DNA from 4 places in the Serratia surfactantfaciens genome. Region 1 is predicted to be linked to each of the others. Evidence: predicted binding sites of a transcription regulator. Region 1 holds the regulator's gene; each other region holds the start of a gene.
What was found. The regulator CRP, encoded in region 1, controls carbon source genes, mostly activating them, when cyclic AMP is high. The targets are predictions, from matches to a motif close to ATGTGANNNNNNTCACAT.

Region 1 (5,053 bases):
GCTCGGCGTGGTGATGCACTTTCGCGGCTGCAGCGGCGTGCCCAACCGCAAGCAGCGCATCTACCACTCCGGTGAAACCGAAGACGCGCGCTTCTTCCTGCGCTGGCTGCGCGACAGCTACGGCGAGGTGCCGACCGCGGCAGTAGGCGTTTCGCTCGGCGGCAACATGCTGGCCTGCTATCTGGCGCAGCAAGGCGCCGACAGCCTGCTGCAGGCGGCGGTGGTGGTCTCGGCGCCGCTGATGCTGGAGCCCTGCGCCTATCGCATGGAGCAAGGCTTCTCTCGCGTTTATCAGCGCTACCTGCTGGGACAGTTGAAACAAAACGCCACCCGTAAGTTGTTGCACTACCCGGACACCCTGCCGCTCAAGCTGTCACAGCTTAACGGCCTGCGGCGCATCCGCGAATTCGACGACGCCATCACCTCGCGCATTCACGGCTTCAGCGACGCTATCGACTATTATCGCCGCTGCAGCGCTCTGCCGCTGTTGCCGGCTGTCCAGACGCCGCTGCTGATCATCCATGCGAAGGACGATCCCTTCATGACCCATGAGGTGATCCCCGACGTCGCCGGCCTGCCGCGCAATATCGAATACCAGTTGACCGAGTACGGCGGCCACGTCGGCTTCGTCGGCGGCACGCTGAAAAAACCGCACATGTGGCTGGAGCATCGCATTCCGGCCTGGCTTTCCCCTTATCTGGACATCCCGACGTGATCATTCCCTGGCAAGAGCTGACAACCGATACCCTGAATAGCCTGATCGAATCCTTTGTACTGCGCGAAGGCACCGATTATGGCGAGCACGAGCGCTCGCTGGAGCAGAAGGTGGAGGACGTGCGCCGCCAGCTGAAAAACGGCGACGTGGTGCTGGTGTGGTCGGAACTGCACGAGAGCGTCAACATCATGCCGCGCGGCCAGTTCCGCGCCGGGCAGGAAGAAATTTAGTGGCGTTCGGTTCTATGACTGACGGAAAAAATCAGGTAACAATGGGGCATTGCAAACCAGCGCGCACCATTTTTTCCTGACATAGAGAGCGTCAACAAGAGCCACAATAATCCCCTGACGCCGGCGCATTCAACACGGAGTGACAACCACCATGTCTGCCAAACATCCCGTTATCGCGGTGACCGGTTCCAGCGGCGCCGGCACCACCACCACCAGCGTGGCGTTCCGCAAAATCTTCCAGCAGCTCAACATTCGCGCCGCCGAGCTGGAGGGCGACAGTTTCCACCGCTACACCCGGCCGGAGATGGACGCGGCGATCCGCAAGGCGCGCGATCTGGGCAGACACATCAGCTATTTCGGCCCCGAGGCCAACGACTTCGGCCTGCTGCAACAAAGCTTTATCGACTACGGCAAGAACGGCACCGGCCGTTCGCGCAAGTATCTGCATACCTACGACGAAGCGGTGCCATACAATCAGGTGCCGGGCACCTTCACCCCGTGGGAGCCACTGCCGGCGCCGACCGACGTGCTGTTCTACGAGGGGCTGCACGGCGGCGTAGTCACCGAGCACCATGACGTGGCCAAACATGTCGATCTGCTGGTCGGCGTGGTGCCGATCGTCAACCTGGAATGGATCCAGAAGCTGATCCGCGATACCGGCGAGCGCGGCCACTCCCGCGAAGCGGTAATGGATTCGGTGGTGCGTTCGATGGAAGACTACATCAACTACATCACGCCGCAGTTCTCGCGCACCCACATCAACTTCCAGCGCGTTCCGACGGTGGACACCTCCAACCCGTTCGCTGCCAAGGCCATTCCGTCACTGGATGAAAGCTTCGTGGTGATCCACTTCCGCGGGCTGGATCAGATAGACTTCCCCTATTTGCTGGCGATGCTGCAAGGATCGTTTATTTCGCACATCAATACGCTGGTGGTGCCGGGCGGCAAGATGGGGTTGGCGATGGAGCTGATCATGGCGCCGCTGGTGCAGCGGCTGCTGGAAGGCAAGAAGATCGAATAAGCGCGTTGAGCGCGGCGGCTGGCCGCGCTCCGTCTCGATTACGCCGGCTGGCGGATCTCGAAGCTGTGGGTCACCGTGGCGGCTTTGTTGAGCATCAGCGCCACCGAGCAGTATTTCTCCGCCGACAGGTTCACCGCTCGCTCTACGATCTTGTCGGTCAGATCCTGACCGGTGACGATGAAGTGCAGGTTGATATGGGTGAACAGCCGCGGGGCTTCTTCGCGGCGCTCGGAGGTCAGCTTCACCTCGCAATCGCGCACGTCATTGCGCCCTTTTTGCAGGATGGACACCACGTCGATCGCGCTGCAGCCGCCTACCGACATCAGCACCATCTCCATCGGGCTGGGCGCTTTATCGCCGGCGTTGCCGTCCATCAGTACCTGATGGCCGGAGGCCGATTCACCCAAAAACGTTAACCCTTCCACCCATTTAACTCTTGCCTGCATTCTGGTCACTCCGGTTGATTTCTTAAAATCAGAGTACGCTTTCGCATAGAAACAGGCAACGTAACCTGATGCTAATCATGCTGAAGCGAGACAACACGAGACACCCGCCTTACTCTGTGCTACAAACAGAGCCGCAATAAATCTTTCCGGGACACTGCATTTCAGGGAAACGCCCAGAGAAAGGCTCCTTTACCGGTATGTTAACAGAATGTAGCTTGCAGCGCTTACGGCAAGTTAATATGCTAGAGCGACAGCGTATTTTTATGACACGCCTCAAAACTTGCCGGTAGCCCTCGCTCATAACAGCGGCTACAGGCGGGTTTTACAGGGAACTCTGACCCCTGTGACACAAGGCAGCGATAACAACAGAGGATAACAGCGAATGGTTCTCGGCAAACCGCAAACAGACCCTACTCTCGAATGGTTCCTGTCTCATTGCCATATCCACAAATATCCATCGAAGAGTACGCTGATTCACCAAGGTGAAAAGGCCGAAACGCTTTACTACATCGTGAAAGGCTCCGTCGCGGTGCTGATCAAGGATGAAGAAGGTAAAGAGATGATCTTGTCCTACCTCAACCAGGGGGATTTCATCGGCGAGCTCGGATTGTTCGAAGAGGGCCAGGAGCGCAGCGCCTGGGTTCGCGCGAAAACCGCCTGTGAAGTGGCCGAAATTTCCTACAAGAAATTCCGCCAGCTGATCCAGGTGAACCCGGACATCCTGATGCGTCTGTCCGCCCAAATGGCGAGCCGCCTGCAGGTCACTTCCGAAAAAGTGGGCAACCTCGCCTTCCTGGACGTTACCGGCCGCATCGCGCAAACCTTGCTGAATCTGGCGAAGCAACCCGACGCCATGACTCACCCGGACGGCATGCAGATCAAAATCACCCGTCAGGAAATCGGCCAGATCGTCGGCTGCTCGCGCGAAACCGTTGGCCGTATTCTGAAAATGCTGGAAGACCAAAACCTGATTTCCGCCCACGGCAAAACCATTGTCGTCTACGGCACCCGTTAATCCCTGAAAAAACGGCGCAATCTGCGCCGTTTTTTATCTGCTCGCTGCCATGTGGCGTCGTCTGATCTACCACCCGGAAGTCAATTACGCACTGCGACAAACGCTGGTGTTGTGCCTGCCGGTGCTGTTCGGCCTGCTGATCGGCCAGCTGCAGCTCGGCCTGATGTTCTCTCTGGTGCCCGCCTGCTGCAATATCGCCGGTCTCGACACGCCGCATAAGCGCTTCTTTAAACGGCTGATCGTCGGCGGTGCGCTGTTCGCCCTCAGCAGCCTGCTGCTGCAACAGGCCCTGCTGTGGCATCTGCCGCTGCCGGCGCTGATGCTGGGTCTGGCGCTGTTGCTCGGCGTCACCGGCGAAATCAGCCCGCTGCACGCCCGGCTGTTGCCGGCGGCGCTGGTGGCCGCCATCTTCGCTCTCAGCATGGCTGGCACGGTACCAATCTGGCAGGCGCCGTTGTTGTACGTCATCGGCACCGCCTGGTACGGCTTATTCACCTGGTTCTGGTTCAAACTGTGGAAAGAGCAGCCGATGCGCGAGACGTTGAGCCAGCTTTATCTGGAACTGGCGGACTACTTCGAAGCCAAGTATTCGCTGCTGACCCAACACACCGACCCGCAAACCGCGCTGCCGCCGCTGCTGGTGCGCCAGCAAAAGGTGATGGATCTGATCAGCCTACTGTACCAACAGCTTAATTTCCTGCCGCACGCCAACAACCTCGATCAAAAGCGCCTGCAGCGCGCCTTTCAGGTGGCGATGGACCTGCAGGAGCACATCACCGTCAGCCTGCATCTGCCGGAAGAAGTGCAGAAGCTGATGGAGCAGAGCCAGGCCGAAGCGATCATTCGCCGCAACGCCCAGGTGATCGCCGGCCGGCTGCGCGTGGTGGCGCACGATATTCTCTACCATCAACATTCGAAGCGCTTTTCCATGACGCACGAGCTGGCGGCGCTGGAAAAAATGGCGGCGCAGCATCCCGACAACCCGGTCGGCCAGTTTTGCTACTACCATTTCAGCCGCATCGCCCGCCTGCTGCGCACCCAGCACCCGCTGTACCGCCGCGATTTGATGCCCAGCCAGCACCGCCTGCCGTTTTGGCCGGCGTTGGCCAGCTACCTGTCGTTCAAATCCACCGCCCTGCGCAACGCCGCGCGGCTGGGGGTAACGCTGGCGGTCGGCAGCAGCCTGGGGGCGGTATTCAACCTGCCGAAGCCTTACTGGATCCTGCTCACTATCATGCTGGTGAGTCAAAACGGCTATAACGCCACCCGGGTGCGCATTCAGCACCGTGCGCTGGGCACGATCGCCGGACTGTTGCTGGCGGCGGGTCTGCTGCAGCTGCAGTTGCCGGAAGGGGAAACGCTGAGCATCATGCTGGTGATCACGCTGCTGGCCTACCTGGTTTCGCGCAAGAATTACGGGCTATCGGTGATCGGCTTTACGGTCACGGCGGTTTACACCCTGCAGCTGCTGGCGCTGAACGGCTCGCATTTTCTGGTGCCGCGCCTGATCGATACGCTGATCGGCTGCGTGCTGGCGTTCGGCGGCACCATTTGGCTGTGGCCGCAGTGGCAAAGCGGGCTGCTGCGCAAAAATGCCCATCAGGCGCTGGAGAACGATCAGGCCGC
Region 2 (5,053 bases), 1.9 Mb from region 1:
AACGGCCTTGTTGTTGATCGATCTGCAAAACGATTTCTGCCCCGGCGGCGCGCTGGCGGTCACGGAGGGCGACGCCGTCATTCCGGTCGCCAATCGGGCGATCGCCGCCTGTTTGGCGCGCGGCGAGCCGGTGGTGGCCAGCCAGGACTGGCACCCGGCCAATCATCGCAGCTTTGCGGTGAATTCACATGCGCAAGTCGGCACCCTCGGCGAGCTGGAAGGCCTGCCGCAGGTGTGGTGGCCGGTGCACTGCGCGCAAGGGAGCCACGGCGCCGATTTTCATCCCCAGTTGCAGCGGCAACACATCGATGCCGTTTTTCGCAAAGGACAGGATACGGATATCGACAGCTACAGCGCGTTCTTCGATAACGGCCACCGGGCGCAGACCGAACTGCACGATTGGCTGCAATCGCAGGGTGTCCGACAGTTGGCGATCATGGGCCTGGCGACCGATTACTGCGTGAAGTTCAGCGTGCTGGATGCGCTGGCTGCCGGCTATCCAACGCAAGTGATCGTCGACGGCTGCCGCGGCGTTAATCTGCAGCCGGGCGACAGCGAAAAGGCGCTGCAGGACATGGCGCACGCCGGCGCACAACTGGTTACCCTGTCACAGTTCCTCGCCAGCTAAATCCTCTCGGGTGCCATCGGCGCCCTTTTTGCGCGGCGGCGAAAATATCGACGCCGCTCACAATACCGCCCTTCTTCTCCGCCAGCCGCTTGTGACCGACAGACGCTTTTGCTGTTATGACTGCGACGCTTTTGACGTCAATCGGTTATACGCATCCGGGGCCCGCTGAGCCCGGCTTTATTGTGACCGCCGCTGGCGGTACGGTCGGCCTTGCCGACCCAAGGAGACAAACATGAAATTAACCCGAAAACTGCTGCCTTTGCTGGCAGCGGTGCAGTTGGCTATGGCCGGCGTCGGCTCGGCGCAGGCAGGCTATCTCTCCGTCGGCTACTTCAACGGCGGTGGCGACGTCACCGCCGGCCCCGGCGGTGATATCGACAAACTGGACGTGACGCAAATCACCCACCTCAACTATTCGTTTGGCCTGATCTACAACGGTGAGAAGGATGAAACCAATGCGGCGTTGAAAGATCCCGCGCGCCGGCACCAGATCTACCTGTCGCCGAAGGTAACGGCCGATCTGCAACGGCTGCCGGTGTTGCGTAAACAGAACCCCGAGTTGAAAGTCCTGTTGTCGGTCGGCGGCTGGGGGGCTCGCGGCTTCTCCGGCGCGGCCGCCACCGCAGAAAACCGGGCGATATTCATCCGCTCCGCGCTGCAGGTGATTGCACTGCATCAGTTGGATGGCATCGACCTGGACTGGGAATACCCGGTGAACGGCGCCTGGGGGCTGGTGGAAAGCCAGCCGGCAGACCGCGACAACTTCACCCTGCTGCTGAAAGAGCTTCACCAGGCGCTGGGTAAAGGTAAACTACTGACCATCGCCGTCGGTGCCAACGTCAAAAGCCCGCAGGAATGGGTCGATGTGAAAAGCATTGCCCCTCACCTCAACTACATCAATCTGATGACCTATGACATGGCTTACGGCACGCAGTACTTCAATGCCAACCTGTACGATTCAAAGCGCTGGCCAACCGTGGCCGCCGCCGACCGCTACAGCGCCGATTCCGTGGTAAAACATTATCTTGCCGCCGGATTAAAACCGGCGCAGATGAACCTCGGTATCGGTTTTTATGGCCGGGTGCCGAAACGAGCGACCGAAGCGGGCATCGACTGGGACAAGCCGGACGCCGCCAAACATCCGGTGACGCAGCCTTATTTCAGTGCGCGAGAAACCGCTCTGTTCAACGCGCTGGGGCTGGATCTCAGCAAAGACACTTACTTTAAATACCACGACATCGTCAGCAAACTGCTCAACGATCCGCAGCGCCGTTTCCGCGAGCACTGGGATGACGACGCCAAAGTGCCTTATCTGACGCTGCAATCCGCCACAGGCAAACCGCTGTTCGCTATCTCCTACGAGAACCCGCGTTCGGTGGCCATCAAAGCCGAATACATCAAAAGCCAGGGATTGGGCGGTGCGATGTTCTGGGAATACGGCGCGGACGACAACAACCGGCTGGCGCAACAGCTGGCGGAATCGCTGGGGATTAAGAGCGAGAAACGGTAAATCGACGGGGCGATGGCGACATCGCCCCGCTTTAGGAACAGCTTACTGCGGTTTGAGTTTGACCAGCGGCTCAGCAACGAACTGCTGCTTCAGTTCTTGCTTGCTCTTCATCACGATCTGCCCGTCGGTGCCGATGCTCATGTGCTGCGGATCGACGTTGTTCATCGACTGCCACAGCATCACCGCCTGCAGGCTGTTTTCCTTCTGCTCAGGCGTCAGCGCCACGCCGTCCGGCCACTTGCCCAGCTCAACCGCCTGCACCAGGCGCTGGTATATCTCGGGCGTCATCGCCGCAATCAGATCTTTCACGTCCATCAGAGCCCTTCTCGCTTACGGATGAATAATTAGCTGAATCGATTTTGTTGGTTAAATTACCACTTAACCGGCCGTTTGGTCGCCATTCTCACCGTCGGTGAAGCTCAGCGAAGCGGAGTTGACGCAGTAACGCTCGCCGGTCGGTTGCGGACCGTCGGGGAAAACGTGCCCCAGGTGCGCGTCGCAGTGGCCGCAGCGGATTTCAACACGATGCATATTATGAGAGTTATCATCGAGATAACGAATCGCATCGGCGGAAACCGGCTCATAAAAGCTCGGCCAGCCGCAGCCGGAATCGTATTTGGTTTCGGAATAGAACAGCGGCTGGTTACAACACAGACAATGGTACACGCCCTCACGCTTATTGTGCAGCAATTTGCCGCTGAACGGCGCTTCGGTGCCGCGCTGTTGCGTCACATAACGTTGGATTTCATTCAGTTCCGTGACCGGATGACCGGGGGTTGTCTCTTTAGCCATTTGTGCTTATCTCTGAATGTGGATAATGTCAACGAAAACAATGATTAATAATAACAAAAAATTAACACCGCTGCAGGGTTTTTTGGCCTAAACTGTAGCCCATAAAGGCCACGTCACGATGATATGTGATAACGATCACACATCTTGCGCATGCTGACTTTATACTTGGCGGCTTGTCCCCATATAACGGATAAGGCCGAGCGCAAATGGACTGTGCAATAAGCGTGCAAAACCACCCTTCCGGTTTGACTTGCCGCAAGAATTGACACGATTCCGCTTGACGCTGGGTAAGGTTTTTGTAATTTTACAACCAACCTTTTATTCACTAACAAATAGCTGGTGGAATATATGACTATCAAAGTAGGTATCAACGGTTTTGGCCGTATCGGTCGCATTGTTTTCCGTGCTGCTCAAGAGCGTTCTGACATCGAGATCGTTGCAATCAACGACCTGTTGGATGCAGAGTACATGGCTTACATGCTGAAGTATGACTCTACTCACGGCCGTTTCAACGGTACGGTAGAAGTTAAAGACGGCCACCTGGTTGTTAACGGCAAAACCATCCGTGTTACCGCAGAGAAAGACCCGGCTAACCTGAAGTGGAACGAAGTGGGCGTTGACGTGGTTGCTGAAGCGACCGGTATCTTCCTGACCGACGAAACCGCACGTAAACACATCACCGCTGGCGCTAAGAAAGTCGTTCTGACTGGCCCATCCAAAGATGCGACCCCAATGTTCGTGCGCGGCGCTAACTTTGACAAATATGCCGGCCAGGACATCGTGTCCAACGCCTCTTGCACCACCAACTGCCTGGCGCCACTGGCTAAAGTCATCAACGACAACTTCGGTATCGTTGAAGGCCTGATGACCACCGTTCACGCGACCACCGCTACTCAGAAAACCGTTGATGGCCCGTCCCACAAAGACTGGCGCGGCGGCCGCGGCGCATCCCAGAACATCATCCCTTCTTCTACCGGCGCAGCGAAAGCGGTTGGCGTGGTTCTGCCAGAGCTGAAAGGCAAACTGACCGGTATGGCGTTCCGCGTACCAACTCCTAACGTATCCGTTGTTGACCTGACCGTGCGTCTGGAAAAAGCGGCTACCTACGAAGAAATCAAGAAAGCCATCAAAGACGCCGCTGAAGGCTCGATGAAAGGCGTTCTGGGCTATGTTGAAGACGACGTGGTTTCCACCGACTTCAACGGCGAAGTGCTGACTTCCGTATTCGATGCCAAAGCCGGTATCGCACTGAACGACAACTTCGTGAAACTGGTTTCCTGGTACGACAACGAAACCGGTTATTCCAACAAGGTTCTGGATCTGATCGCTCACATCTCCAAGTAATGGCGTGATGTTAAGCTGATAGTAAGGGCGACATTTTTGTCGCCCTTTTTTATTTGTCTCTCCGGCAAACAATAAGGTAATGAAATGAACGAGAAAATTTTCACCCTGCCCGTTTCCGAACAGATTTCTCCTTACATCAGCCAACGTCAACTCGACGAGCTGGGTGTGGTTGTGGTGTCGCATCCGAAAGTGCGCGCAGCCGTCGCGCTGCAGGGCGCCCATTTGCTGGCCTGGCAGCCCAGCGGCGAGCAGCCGGTGATTTGGCTCAGCAGCAATACCCCTTTCGCTAAAGGCAAGGCCATCCGCGGCGGCGTGCCGATCTGCTGGCCGTGGTTCGGCCCAGCCGGGCAACCTTCGCACGGTTTTGCCCGCAACCAGCCCTGGAGCCTGACGGCGCACGATGAAGATGACAACGGCGTCATCCTGACCTTTACGCTGAAAGACAACGAACAGACCCGCAAACTGTGGCCGCACGCCTTCACGCTGATCGCCCGCTTCAAGCTGGGTGCAGAGTGCGAGATCGAACTGGAATCGCACGGCGATTATCAAGCCACTGCGGCGCTGCACAGCTACTTCCAGGTCGGCGACATCGACCGAGTCAGCGTAGCGGGCCTGGGCGAGCCGTATATCGATAAGGTGGCGGGCGGCATCGAAGCGCGCCAGTCCGGCGAAGTGACCTTCGTCGGCCAAACCGACCGCGTCTATACCCGCCCCGAGGCCTTCAGCCTGATCCGCGATCCGGCGCTCGCTCGCACCATCGAGGTTCACCACCACCATAT
Region 3 (5,053 bases), 200 kb from region 1:
CCGTCCAGCGCCGTGGTGCTCTTCACCAGGTTGCTCCAGGCGCGGTCGATGTCCTCTTTATCGGCGTTGCTGATGCACATCTGCAGCAGGCGGTATTGATCCACCAGCAGTTGATCGACCGCCCGATCGATGTCCTGCTTGATCGAGCGCGGCGAAAACAGCAGATCCGCCAGCACGGCGCTGACGATCCCCAGCACGATCTCGCTGCAACGCTCAATAGCGAACTGCGGCGCTTCCAACAGATGGGCTTCGCTGGTGGCGACGGTGACGATGATGATCAGCGCGGTATAACCGGCCAACCCCCAGGCGTAAGAGTTTTCCACCTTGATCAGCGAAGAAATCCAGGTGCAGAACCCGGCCCAGATGCAGCACAGCAGCAGCATTACCACCGGCGCGCGGGCGGTGGTGATGATAATGATCAGGCCGACGAAGCAGCCGATAAAGGTGCCGATGATGCGCAGCCAACCGCGATGACGGATGGCGCCGGAGAAGGGTTCACCGCCGGCGGCAAAGGCCGGGCCGGCGGCGACGATGGCGGCGGTCATCGCCGACCACCGCGGGGTTTCCAGATTGAGGTGGAAGCCGACGAACAGCGCAAACACAATCGCGAAGCTGAGTTTGAAGGCAAATCTCAGCCGGATGAAGGTTGGGCTGTTCATCAGCCGAACTCACGCAGCCGGTGCATCAGGCGCACAAAAGGCGAGCCGCTGTCGGCATTGCGGTCGTTCTTGCCGACGATCACCACGGTCGCGGTAGTGCCGGCCGGGTACGGATGCTGCTGATCCTTGGCGTCCAGCAGGATCTTCACCGGCACGCGCTGCGCCAGGCGCACCCACTCCAGGTTGCTGTCGATCGACGCCAACCCTTTGCTGTTGACCGTGCTGCTGCTGTTGTTTACCGCCGCCGCCACGCTGTCGACGGTGCCGTGCATGATGCGGTTGCTGCCCAGCGGGGTGATCTCCGCGCGGTCGCCCTTATTCAGGCCGCTCAGCTTGGTTTCTTCCAGGTAAGCCAGGATGTAGAAGGAGTCTTTCTTCACTAACGCCACCGCCACCGAGCCGCGAGTGATGTATTCGCCGGCGTGTACGTTGAGGTTGGTGATCCAGCCATCGGCCGGGGCGCGCACCGTGGTGCGTTCCAGATCCAGCTGCGCCAGCTCGCGCGCCGCTACGGCCTTCGCCAGCTGGTGCTGCACGGTCTGCAGCGAGTTGTTCGACTGGTCGATCTCTTCCTGCGACATCGCCTGCACGCCCAGCTTCACGCGGCGGCCGGCCTCACGCCGTTTTTCCGCCGCCAGCGTCTGGTAGTAGGCGACGTCGGCGCCGGCTTCCGCCAGGGCCTGCTCATAGCGCGGCCGATCGACCACGAACAGCACCTGCCCTTTTTTCACCAGCTGGTTGTCCACCACCGGCACGTCGGTCAGCAGGCCGCTGACGTCCGGGGCGATCGCCACCACGTCGGCGGTGAACTTGGCGTCGCGCGTCCACGGCGACTCGGTGTAAAACACCCAGGCCTTGAACACCGCAACGATCCCCAGCAGCACAAGAATCAAAGTGATCGCGATCCGGGTTATTTTTATCGAAAAATTTTTCACAGCGACCTCAAACAAAAAGACATGAAATCAAATAAAACAGGCAGCAATACAGCGCGGTGTTAAACAGCGCCGGATGCCAGACAAAATCGTAAATCCCCGTCGGCTGCAGCAGGCGGCGCAGGAGAAAAAACAGCGCCAGCGACACCAACAGCTCGAAAAACACCGGCGGAAACGACAGTCCGAAGATGACCATAACCGGAAGCAAACTCATCACTTTTTCCTTATTGTTCACTGCGCCGGGGGACGACGGGCCTTGCCATTCACATTCTCTTTACATTTTAGCGTGCGCGCGCCACAAATCTTGACCGGACAGCTTGTCCAGGTCACGAACCCGAAAAAAGGTTAAACTTTGGGGCTGACATCCACGACAGGGATTGCGAGGGTGCCGGAGGAGCGGCAGGATTGCAGGGCCGCTCGCTCTCGCACGTTGGTAAGGTCTATTCACCCGACCACGTTATATTAGCCTGCTTACTATCAAGGCATCAACAATCTGTGATCTAAATCACTTTTAAGCCAGAGTGAATAATGGAAAGATTAAAACGGATGTCGGTATTCGCCAAAGTGGTTGAGTTCGGGTCGTTTACCGCGGCCGCGCGCCAGCTCGACATGAGCGTTTCATCGATCAGCCAAACCGTCTCGAAACTGGAAAATGAGCTGCAGGTCAAGCTGCTGAACCGCAGCACGCGCAGCATCGGCCTGACCGAAGCCGGCAAAATCTACTATCAGGGCTGCCGGCGCATGCTGCAGGAAGTCAGTGAAGTACATGAGCAGCTGTATGCGTTTAACAATACGCCCGCCGGCACGCTGCGCATCGGCAGCTCCTCCACCATGGCGCAAAACGTGCTGGCGAACATGACCGCCGAAATGATGAAAGAGTACCCGGGCCTGACGGTCAACCTGGTGACCGGCATACCGGCGCCGGATCTGATCGCCGACGGGCTGGATCTGGTGATCCGCACCGGGGCGCTGCAGGATTCCAGCCTGTTCTCTCGCCGCCTGGGGCAGATGCCGATGGTGGTGTGCGCCGCCAAAAGCTACCTGAGCCAGCACGGCACGCCGCAGAAGCCGAGCGACATGGTTAACTTCTCCTGGCTGGAATACAGCGTGCGGCCCGACAGCGAATTTGAATTGATGTCGCCGGAAGGCATCACCACGCGCATTTCGCCGCAGGGGCGTTTCGTGACCAACGACTCCTCCACCATGATCCGCTGGTTGAAAAACGGCGCCGGCATCGCCTACGCCCCGCTGATGTGGGTGATCGAAGAGATCAAACGCGGCGAGATCGAGATCCTGTTCAAAAGCTACCATTCGGATCCGCGGCCGATCTACGCGCTCTATACCGAAAAGGACAAACTGCCGCTGAAGGTGCAGGTGTGCATCAACTATTTAACCGACTATTTCGAGCGCGTAGCGGCGGTCTATCAGGGCTATCGCTGAGCGGCGCTCAAATAGCGGCGCGCCAGCGCGCCCAGCAGCATCAGCGCCAACATGCCGAGGCCCCACAGCAGCCAAACGGCGTAACCCGCCCAGGTCAGCAACAGAGGAAAATAGCTCGCCAGCCCGCTGCCCAGCTGTTTCAGCCACGGCAGCCAGGCGTCCAGCATCGTCTGCGGCACCAGGCTCAGCGCGCCGTTTACCGGCAGGGATGCGTCGCCGGCCGCCTCCGCCAACGCCGGGAGCCAGGCCAGCATACCGGCAACGCCCCAGGCCAGCAGCGTCCACAGCACCATCGCGCCGAGCAACAGCGCGAGTGTCCAACCGCCCCGGTTCACGGTACGCCGCCGCCGCACTGCGGGCAAAAGCGGCTGCCCGGCGGCAGCGGCGCGGCGCACTGCCCGCAGGTGGCGCTCACCGCGGCAAACGGCTGGCCGCAACGGTGACAGTAACGCGCGCCCGATTTATTCACCGCCTGGCATTCCGGACACTGCGGCCCCTGATCGCCATGCTGGCTATAGCGGTTGCCATGATGCCCGCCGCGGTGACCCGCGCGCTGATGACCGCCGTTAACACCACCTTGCCCCAACAACCTTTTCAGTAAGCTCATCACGCCTCTCCTCTGTGCATTAACGCTGAACCTCACTGTAAACCCTGGAGTAAACTCCAGGGTAAAGCCCGGCGAGCAGGATTTACGTTTCATTACATCGAATGATCGGCAAGGCTTTGATGTAGTTAACAAAATTCGCATCGGCATTCCCCCACCTCGCCGCACTGCGTTATGCTGCGGGAACCTCTCCCTGCATCAGGAATAACCATGAAAAAAATCATACTGGACTGTGACCCGGGGCATGACGACGCTATCGCCCTGCTGCTGGCCTGGGGCAATCCGCAGATCGACCTGCTGGCGGTCACCACCGTGGTGGGCAACCAAACGCTGGACAAAGTGACGCGCAACGCCCTGGCGGTGGCGCGCATCGCCAATATCACCGGCGTGCCTTTCGCCGCCGGCTGCCCGCGCCCGCTGGTGCGCAATATCGAAGTGGCGCCTGACATTCACGGCGACTCCGGCCTCGATGGCCCGGTATTGCCGGAGCCCCACCTGCAGTTGGATACGCGCCATGCGGTAGATCTGATCATCGATACGGTGATGGCTCATCCGCCCGGCAGCGTGACGCTGGTGCCGACCGGCGGCCTGACCAATATCGCCATGGCGGTGCGCAAAGAGCCGCGCATCGCCGAACGGGTCAAGGAAGTGGTGTTGATGGGCGGCGGCTATCATGTGGGCAACTGGAGCGCGGTGGCGGAATTCAATATCAAAATCGACCCCGAAGCGGCGCACATCGTGTTTAACGAAAAATGGCCGCTGACCATGGTCGGGCTGGATCTCACCCACCAGGCGCTGGCCACGCCAGCAATCTGCGAACGCATCGCCGCCCTCGGCACCCGGCCGGCCACGTTCGTCGGCGAACTGCTGGCATTCTTTGGCCGTATGTACCAACAGGCGCAGGGCTTTAGCGCCCCGCCGGTACACGACCCCTGCGCAGTCGCCTACGTGATCGATCCCAGCGTGATGACGGTGCGCAAGGCACCGGTGGATATCGAACTGACCGGCACCCTGACGCTAGGCATGACGGTGGCGGACTTCCGCGCGCCGCCGCCGCCGGATTGCCACACCCAGGTGGCGGTCAAACTGGATCAGGATAAATTCTGGGATCTGGTGGTGGATGCGCTGGAGCGGATCGGTGAGGTGGAGTAAGCGAATGAGAGACGAGATTAACGCGCTTTTACGGGCGCGTTAGTCTGCATCATATCGCGTCAAGCGTGAGGCTCAGGCCATGGCCTCTTTTATTTTCAAGACAGCAGAATATTCCTAACAATAGAGCATTGAATAAAAACCATGAAAAACACTCAAAGACGAGAAAAATCTTAATAAAAATAAAATCACAGCACTCAAATCAAATATGAAAAAAAGCGACAGATGAAGACACAATAAATTGCGGTCGCCACACCGGCATTGGCAAC
Region 4 (5,053 bases), 2.0 Mb from region 1:
ACCGGCAGTGTGTAGGCCGGGCTGATGCCGCCGCAGGCGGTATACAGCGACAGCTTGCCGATCGGAATCCCCATGCCGCCGATACCCTGATCGCCCAGGCCGAGGATGCGTTCGCCGTCGGTGACCACGATCACCTTGACGTTCTGCTTGGTGGCGTTTTGCAGCATGTCATCGATGCGATCGCGGTTCGGGTAGGAGATGAACAACCCGCGCGCGCGGCGGTAGATATCGGAGAAGTGTTCGCAGGCCTCGCCGACGGTCGGGGTGTAGATGATCGGCATCATCTCGCTCAGGTGCGAGTCCAGCAGGCGGTAGAACAAGGTTTCGTTGGTGTCCTGGATGTTGCGCAGATAGATGTGCTTATCGTTATCGTTCTTGAAATCCTGATACTGGCGGTAGGCGCGTTCCACCTGTTCTTCGATGGTTTCCACCGCTTCCGGCAGCAGGCCGTGCAGGTTGAAGTGGCTACGTTCTTCCTCGGTGAAAGCGCTGCCTTTGTTCAGCAGCGGAAATTCCAGCAGAATTGGGCCGGCGTAAGGGATGTAGAGCGGGCGTTTGCTTTCGTATTCTAGTTCCATCAGTTTTACTCTTCACGTATCAGATAACTTTATTGCCGACGATCCTAAAAGATAAAGAGCAGATGTACAGCATTTGTTGCCAGATGATGAACCAGGTTGGCGTAATTATCGACAATCAAATGATTTTTTAACTAAATAAAGTGTCTACGGCGGCGTCGGGGCATTGTATTTGGCGGGCGGGGCTGTTAGCGGCGGAACCGGATGGCTCCGCCGTGGTGCGCTTAGAACGCGGTGCGGCTGACGTTCTGGCAGCCCAGCGCCGCCAGGGTGGCGCGGGTGGCGTCCCATTGGCTGATGATCGCGTCCTGCGGTTCGGCCAGCACGGCGCGGCGGATGTTCTGGCAGTCGCCGCCGGAGAGGTTCAGCAGGATCAGCGCGGCCTGCAGCGGCGGCAGGCTCGGGTTGAAGGCGGCGTTTTCCGCATAGCGGCCGGCGTAGATGTTGCCGTCTGCCGTTTCCAGCGCCACGCCGCTATGGGCGCGGCTGTATGGCGCGTGGCTTCGGTTGGCCGCCGCCAGCGCCGCTTGCGCCAACGCATCGTTCAACGCCAGCTGATGGCCGTGATCGACCTCGTCCATCAGCAGTGAGGCGACATCCAGATCTTTCGGGCCGAAGGCGTCCGGCAGATAGTCCGCCAGCGTGGCCGGCGCGCGACCCGGCAGGCGGATTTGCAGCTCGCCGCCGCTGTTCAGCTCATTCATAAACTGGCGGCAGTGGCCGCACGGCGTGTAGTTGACGGTGACCGAGGCCAGCGCTTTTTCGCCGCGCAGCCAGGCGTGCGTCACCGCACTCTGTTCCGCATGCACGGATTGCTGCAGTGGCGCGCCGCTGAACTCCATATTGGCGCCGAAATAGAGATTGCCGCTCTGCCCGCGCGCGATGGCGCCGACGTGGAAATGCGATATCGGGGTTAACGAGCAGGCCGCCGCCAGCGGCAGCAGAGCGAATGCCAGCGCGTCATCGTCCAGTCCGCAGCCTGAGCGGATCGCCGCCGCTTGCTCGGCCGTGAACATCGCCGGAAAGTCGGACGCGTCCAGATAGGGCTGCAGGGCGGATTGCAGTGTCGCGGGCAGTGCGCTGAAAGCGGTGTGAAAACGCGGATGCATAGAAGGTCTCTCTACAGGTTAACGGGATAACATTCTAGGCAGCGCGGCAACATTAAAGTGTGACCAATATCTCTTAATTGATGAAATCAATGCAATGAAATACATAAATGCGAGATGTATCGCAAGTTTAATCCTGTTTAACCGAACAGGTGCAGCAGCACCGGGAACAGAAATGGCGCCAGTAGTGAGGTGATGATGCCGCAGATCACCAGCGCCAGCGAGCCGAAGGCGCCTTCCTGGTAGTCCATCTCCGCGCAGCGCGCGGTGCCCAGCGCGTGAGATGCGGTGCCCATCGCCAGGCCGCGCGCCGAGTGGGTGGTGATTTTCAACAGGTTGAACAGCGTATGGCCGAACACGGCGCCGAGGATGCCGACGAAAATGACGCAGACCGCGCTGATCGCCGGAATACCGCCGAGCGAGTCCGCGACGGCCATGGCGATTGGCGTAGTGACCGATTTCGGCAGAATAGAAGCGGCGATTTCCGGCGTAGCGCCCAGCCACAGGGCGATGGCGCCGCCGCTGATCATGGCGGTCAGGCTGCCGATGAAGCACACCGCGATAATCGACTTCCAGCGCGCGCGAATTTGGTGCAGCTGCTCATACAGCGGGAAGGCCAGCGCGACGACCGCCGGCTGCAGCAGATCGTTGAGGATCCTGCTGCCCTGAAAATAGCGCTCATAGGGGATACCGGTGAGCAGCAGCAGCGGGATGATCACCGCCATGGACACCAGCAGCGGGTTGAGCAGCGGCATGTTCAGTTTGCGCGCCAGCCAGCGCGCGGCGAAATAGACCGCCAGCGTCAGCGGCAGCGACCACCAGATTTCATGGATCATGGGTTGCCCTCCGTATCGTCGGGCTTACCGACGATGCGGCGCTCGCGGTGGAAATAATGTGAGGTATAGCCGACCACCACCAGCACCATCAGCGTGCTGATGAGGCAAGAGATAACCAGCGGGCCCAGGTGCGCCACGATCTGGTCGTAGTATTTCATGACCCCGACGCCGATCGGCACGAACAGCAGCACCATATAGCGGATCAGTAAATGGCAGCCGGGTTTAACCCACTTGGCCGGCAGGATCTGGGTGGAAAGCAGGGCGAACAGCAGCAGCATGCCGAGGATGCTGCCGGGAATGGCGAACGGCAGCAGCGCCGCCAGCGCGTTGCCGACGAACAGACAAAGGTAGATGAGGAGCAGGGCCCTGAGGTATTTCCAGCAGAGTGTGAGCACGTTGGCCATTGTCTTTTCCCGTTTAACTGATGCATTCATCATACAATTAAACTGTGAGCCATGCCACAGATCGCACCATGAATTCTCGCTATGGCCGCCATGCACGATCGTTGGGTTGACAGCCTGGATTAAGTGTAGCGCGCCGGATTAAGGTGCATCTTCAGCCGTCGTCGCCTGTTCCGCCAGCCGATGGCCGAGGAAGAAAAACAGCAGGCTGAGCAGCGCGGCGACGATCAGCATCACGAACATCAACGGCGGCGCGGCGTAGCTGAGCAGCACCCCGCACAGCACTGGGTTGATGGCGCCGCCCAGCGCGCTGAGGTTCTGTACCCCATAGTAGCTGCCTTTCAGGTGCGGCGGCGCGATAAAGTCGATGAACATGTATTCCACCGGGATAACGATGATTTCGCCGAGGGTAAACACCGCCATCGCCGCCAGCCACAGCCAGACCGCCTCGCCGGCGACCATAAAGCCGAGCAGCCCGACGATGAAAAACAGCGTGCCCAGCGCCAGCCAGCGCAGCATGTTTTCCTGGCGCATGCCGCGACTGAGCAGGTATTGCAGGGCGATGACGATGCTGGCGTTGACGATCATCACCAGCCCGATGATTTTGTAGGCGAACTCGGCGCTGGAAACGGTGATCAGGTACTGCGACAGATAGCCGGTGAACTGTCCGAACACCACGGCGCCCAGGGTGCTGCCGAGGGTGAAGTAGATCAGCCGGCGATCGCTGCGCAAGATGGTCAGCGTCTGGCGGAAGTTGGGTAGTGAGGCTGATGCGGCGATAGGGGCTGCGTGCTGTTCCCGCCCGCGCAAGCGCAGGCTCAGCGCCGCCACCGTCGCCAGCGCCAACCCACCCGACAGGTAAAACGGCAGCAGCGGGTTGAGGCCGGCCACCAGTACGCCGAGCGCCGAGCCGATCGCCCAGCCGACGTTGACCAGAGTGTAGTTGATTGAGAAAGCCTTGATGCGCTGCTCGACCGGCAACCAGTCGGCGAAGCAGGCCTTGATGGTGATGCTCAGCACCGAATAACAGGTGTGCAGGATCGCCAGCACCACGATCACGCCGCCGGGGCGCGGGATCCAGGGAATGGCGAAGAAGCTGAGCGCAAACAATAAAATCGACAGCAGGATCAGGCGATTTTTGCTGAATTTGTCCACCAGATAGCCGCCGTACAGGCTGGCGATGATGCCGAGGGTGAGGCTGATGCCCAGGATCACGCCCACGCTCTTCGGCAACAGGTGGAAATGCTCGGTAAGGTAGATGGTGATGAACGGCAGCGTGACGCTGCGACCGATGGTCAACACCAGCGAACTGGCCAGCAGCACGTTAATCTGCGAGGGGAATCCCTTCATTCGAAACCTGTTTATGCATACAGTTATTAGGCGATGCAAATAACATAGCGCATTTTGGCGGGGACGGAAGGTGGAGGCCGATAATTAGTTGAAAAACAGAGGCTGCGTCGGCAGCCCCGTGAAAAACAGCATTATTTACCGTGTTCTGCCTGCAGCGTGGCGAACCACGGCTGAACGAAATCGCTGCTGCTGCCCCAGCCGGGGATGATCTTCGCCAGGCCGGCGACGTTGACCGGCCCCGGCTGCGCCAGTAACAGCGCTTGCGGAATGACCGTCGCTTTGAACTGGTAGTTGTCCGGCGTGCTTTCTCCGGCGATTTTGTTGGCCACCAGGCGCAGGTTGATCGCGCCGATCAGTTTCGGATCCACCGCGACGCTGACCTGCCACGGGCTGTCGGCCTCACGCATCAGCTGCAAGTCCTGGTTGGAGATATCGATACTGTACAGTTTGATTTCGGTGCGTCCGTTCTCTTTCAGCGCCTTGTAAGCCCCTTGGGTAAAGGCATCCCAGGTGCCCCAGATGGCGTCGATCTTGCCTTTCGGGTATTTCGCCAGCACCGCGCCCACCTTGTTGGCGGTATCGCCCTGTACGTCGGATGAGACCGCGCCGATCGATTCCAGCTCATGAATGCCCGGATGCTGTTTCAGCAACTGCTGATAGGCGGCCTGGCGGCGCTCCATCGGCGGGAAGCCGGCCACCCAGAGTTTGATGATGTTGGCCTGGCCGTTGAAATCTTTCACCAGCTGGCCGAAGGAGGCGTTGGCCAGCGAAGCGTCGTCCTGCTG

Region 2: the regulator CRP is predicted to act here: its motif matches at 3,054-3,071, upstream of msrB (peptide-methionine (R)-S-oxide reductase MsrB).
Region 3: the regulator CRP is predicted to act here: its motif matches at 2,085-2,102, upstream of aaeR (HTH-type transcriptional activator AaeR).
Region 4: the regulator CRP is predicted to act here: its motif matches at 1,742-1,759, upstream of cdd (cytidine deaminase).

What each region holds. Positions count from the first base shown of each region.
Region 1 covers NZ_CP016948.1:4,099,103-4,104,155, forward strand. The annotation lists gene ATE40_RS19245 (hydrolase) at 1-715, shown strand, start outside; gene ATE40_RS19250 (YheU family protein) at 712-945, shown strand; gene ATE40_RS19255 (phosphoribulokinase) at 1,097-1,966, shown strand; gene ATE40_RS19260 (OsmC family protein) at 2,005-2,412, opposite strand; gene crp (cAMP-activated global transcriptional regulator CRP) at 2,795-3,427, shown strand; gene ATE40_RS19270 (YccS/YhfK family putative transporter) at 3,477-5,053, shown strand, end outside.
Region 2 covers NZ_CP016948.1:2,192,382-2,197,434, forward strand. The annotation lists gene pncA (bifunctional nicotinamidase/pyrazinamidase) at 1-628, shown strand, start outside; gene chiD (chitinase ChiD) at 861-2,138, shown strand; gene ATE40_RS10330 (YeaC family protein) at 2,181-2,453, opposite strand; gene msrB (peptide-methionine (R)-S-oxide reductase MsrB) at 2,517-2,930, opposite strand; gene gapA (glyceraldehyde-3-phosphate dehydrogenase) at 3,279-4,274, shown strand; gene ATE40_RS10345 (D-hexose-6-phosphate mutarotase) at 4,359-5,053, shown strand, end outside.
Region 3 covers NZ_CP016948.1:3,900,165-3,905,217, forward strand. The annotation lists gene aaeB (p-hydroxybenzoic acid efflux pump subunit AaeB) at 1-659, opposite strand, end outside; gene aaeA (p-hydroxybenzoic acid efflux pump subunit AaeA) at 659-1,594, opposite strand; gene aaeX (p-hydroxybenzoic acid efflux pump operon protein AaeX) at 1,602-1,805, opposite strand; gene aaeR (HTH-type transcriptional activator AaeR) at 2,120-3,031, shown strand; gene ATE40_RS18335 (hypothetical protein) at 3,022-3,366, opposite strand; gene ATE40_RS18340 (zinc ribbon domain-containing protein) at 3,363-3,638, opposite strand; gene uriH (uridine-preferring nucleoside hydrolase UriH) at 3,846-4,787, shown strand.
Region 4 covers NZ_CP016948.1:939,238-944,290, forward strand. The annotation lists gene ATE40_RS04530 (NAD-dependent malic enzyme) at 1-578, opposite strand, end outside; gene cdd (cytidine deaminase) at 800-1,684, opposite strand; gene ATE40_RS04540 (CidB/LrgB family autolysis modulator) at 1,822-2,517, opposite strand; gene ATE40_RS04545 (CidA/LrgA family protein) at 2,514-2,921, opposite strand; gene ATE40_RS04550 (MFS transporter) at 3,060-4,268, opposite strand; gene ATE40_RS04555 (sugar ABC transporter substrate-binding protein) at 4,400-5,053, opposite strand, start outside.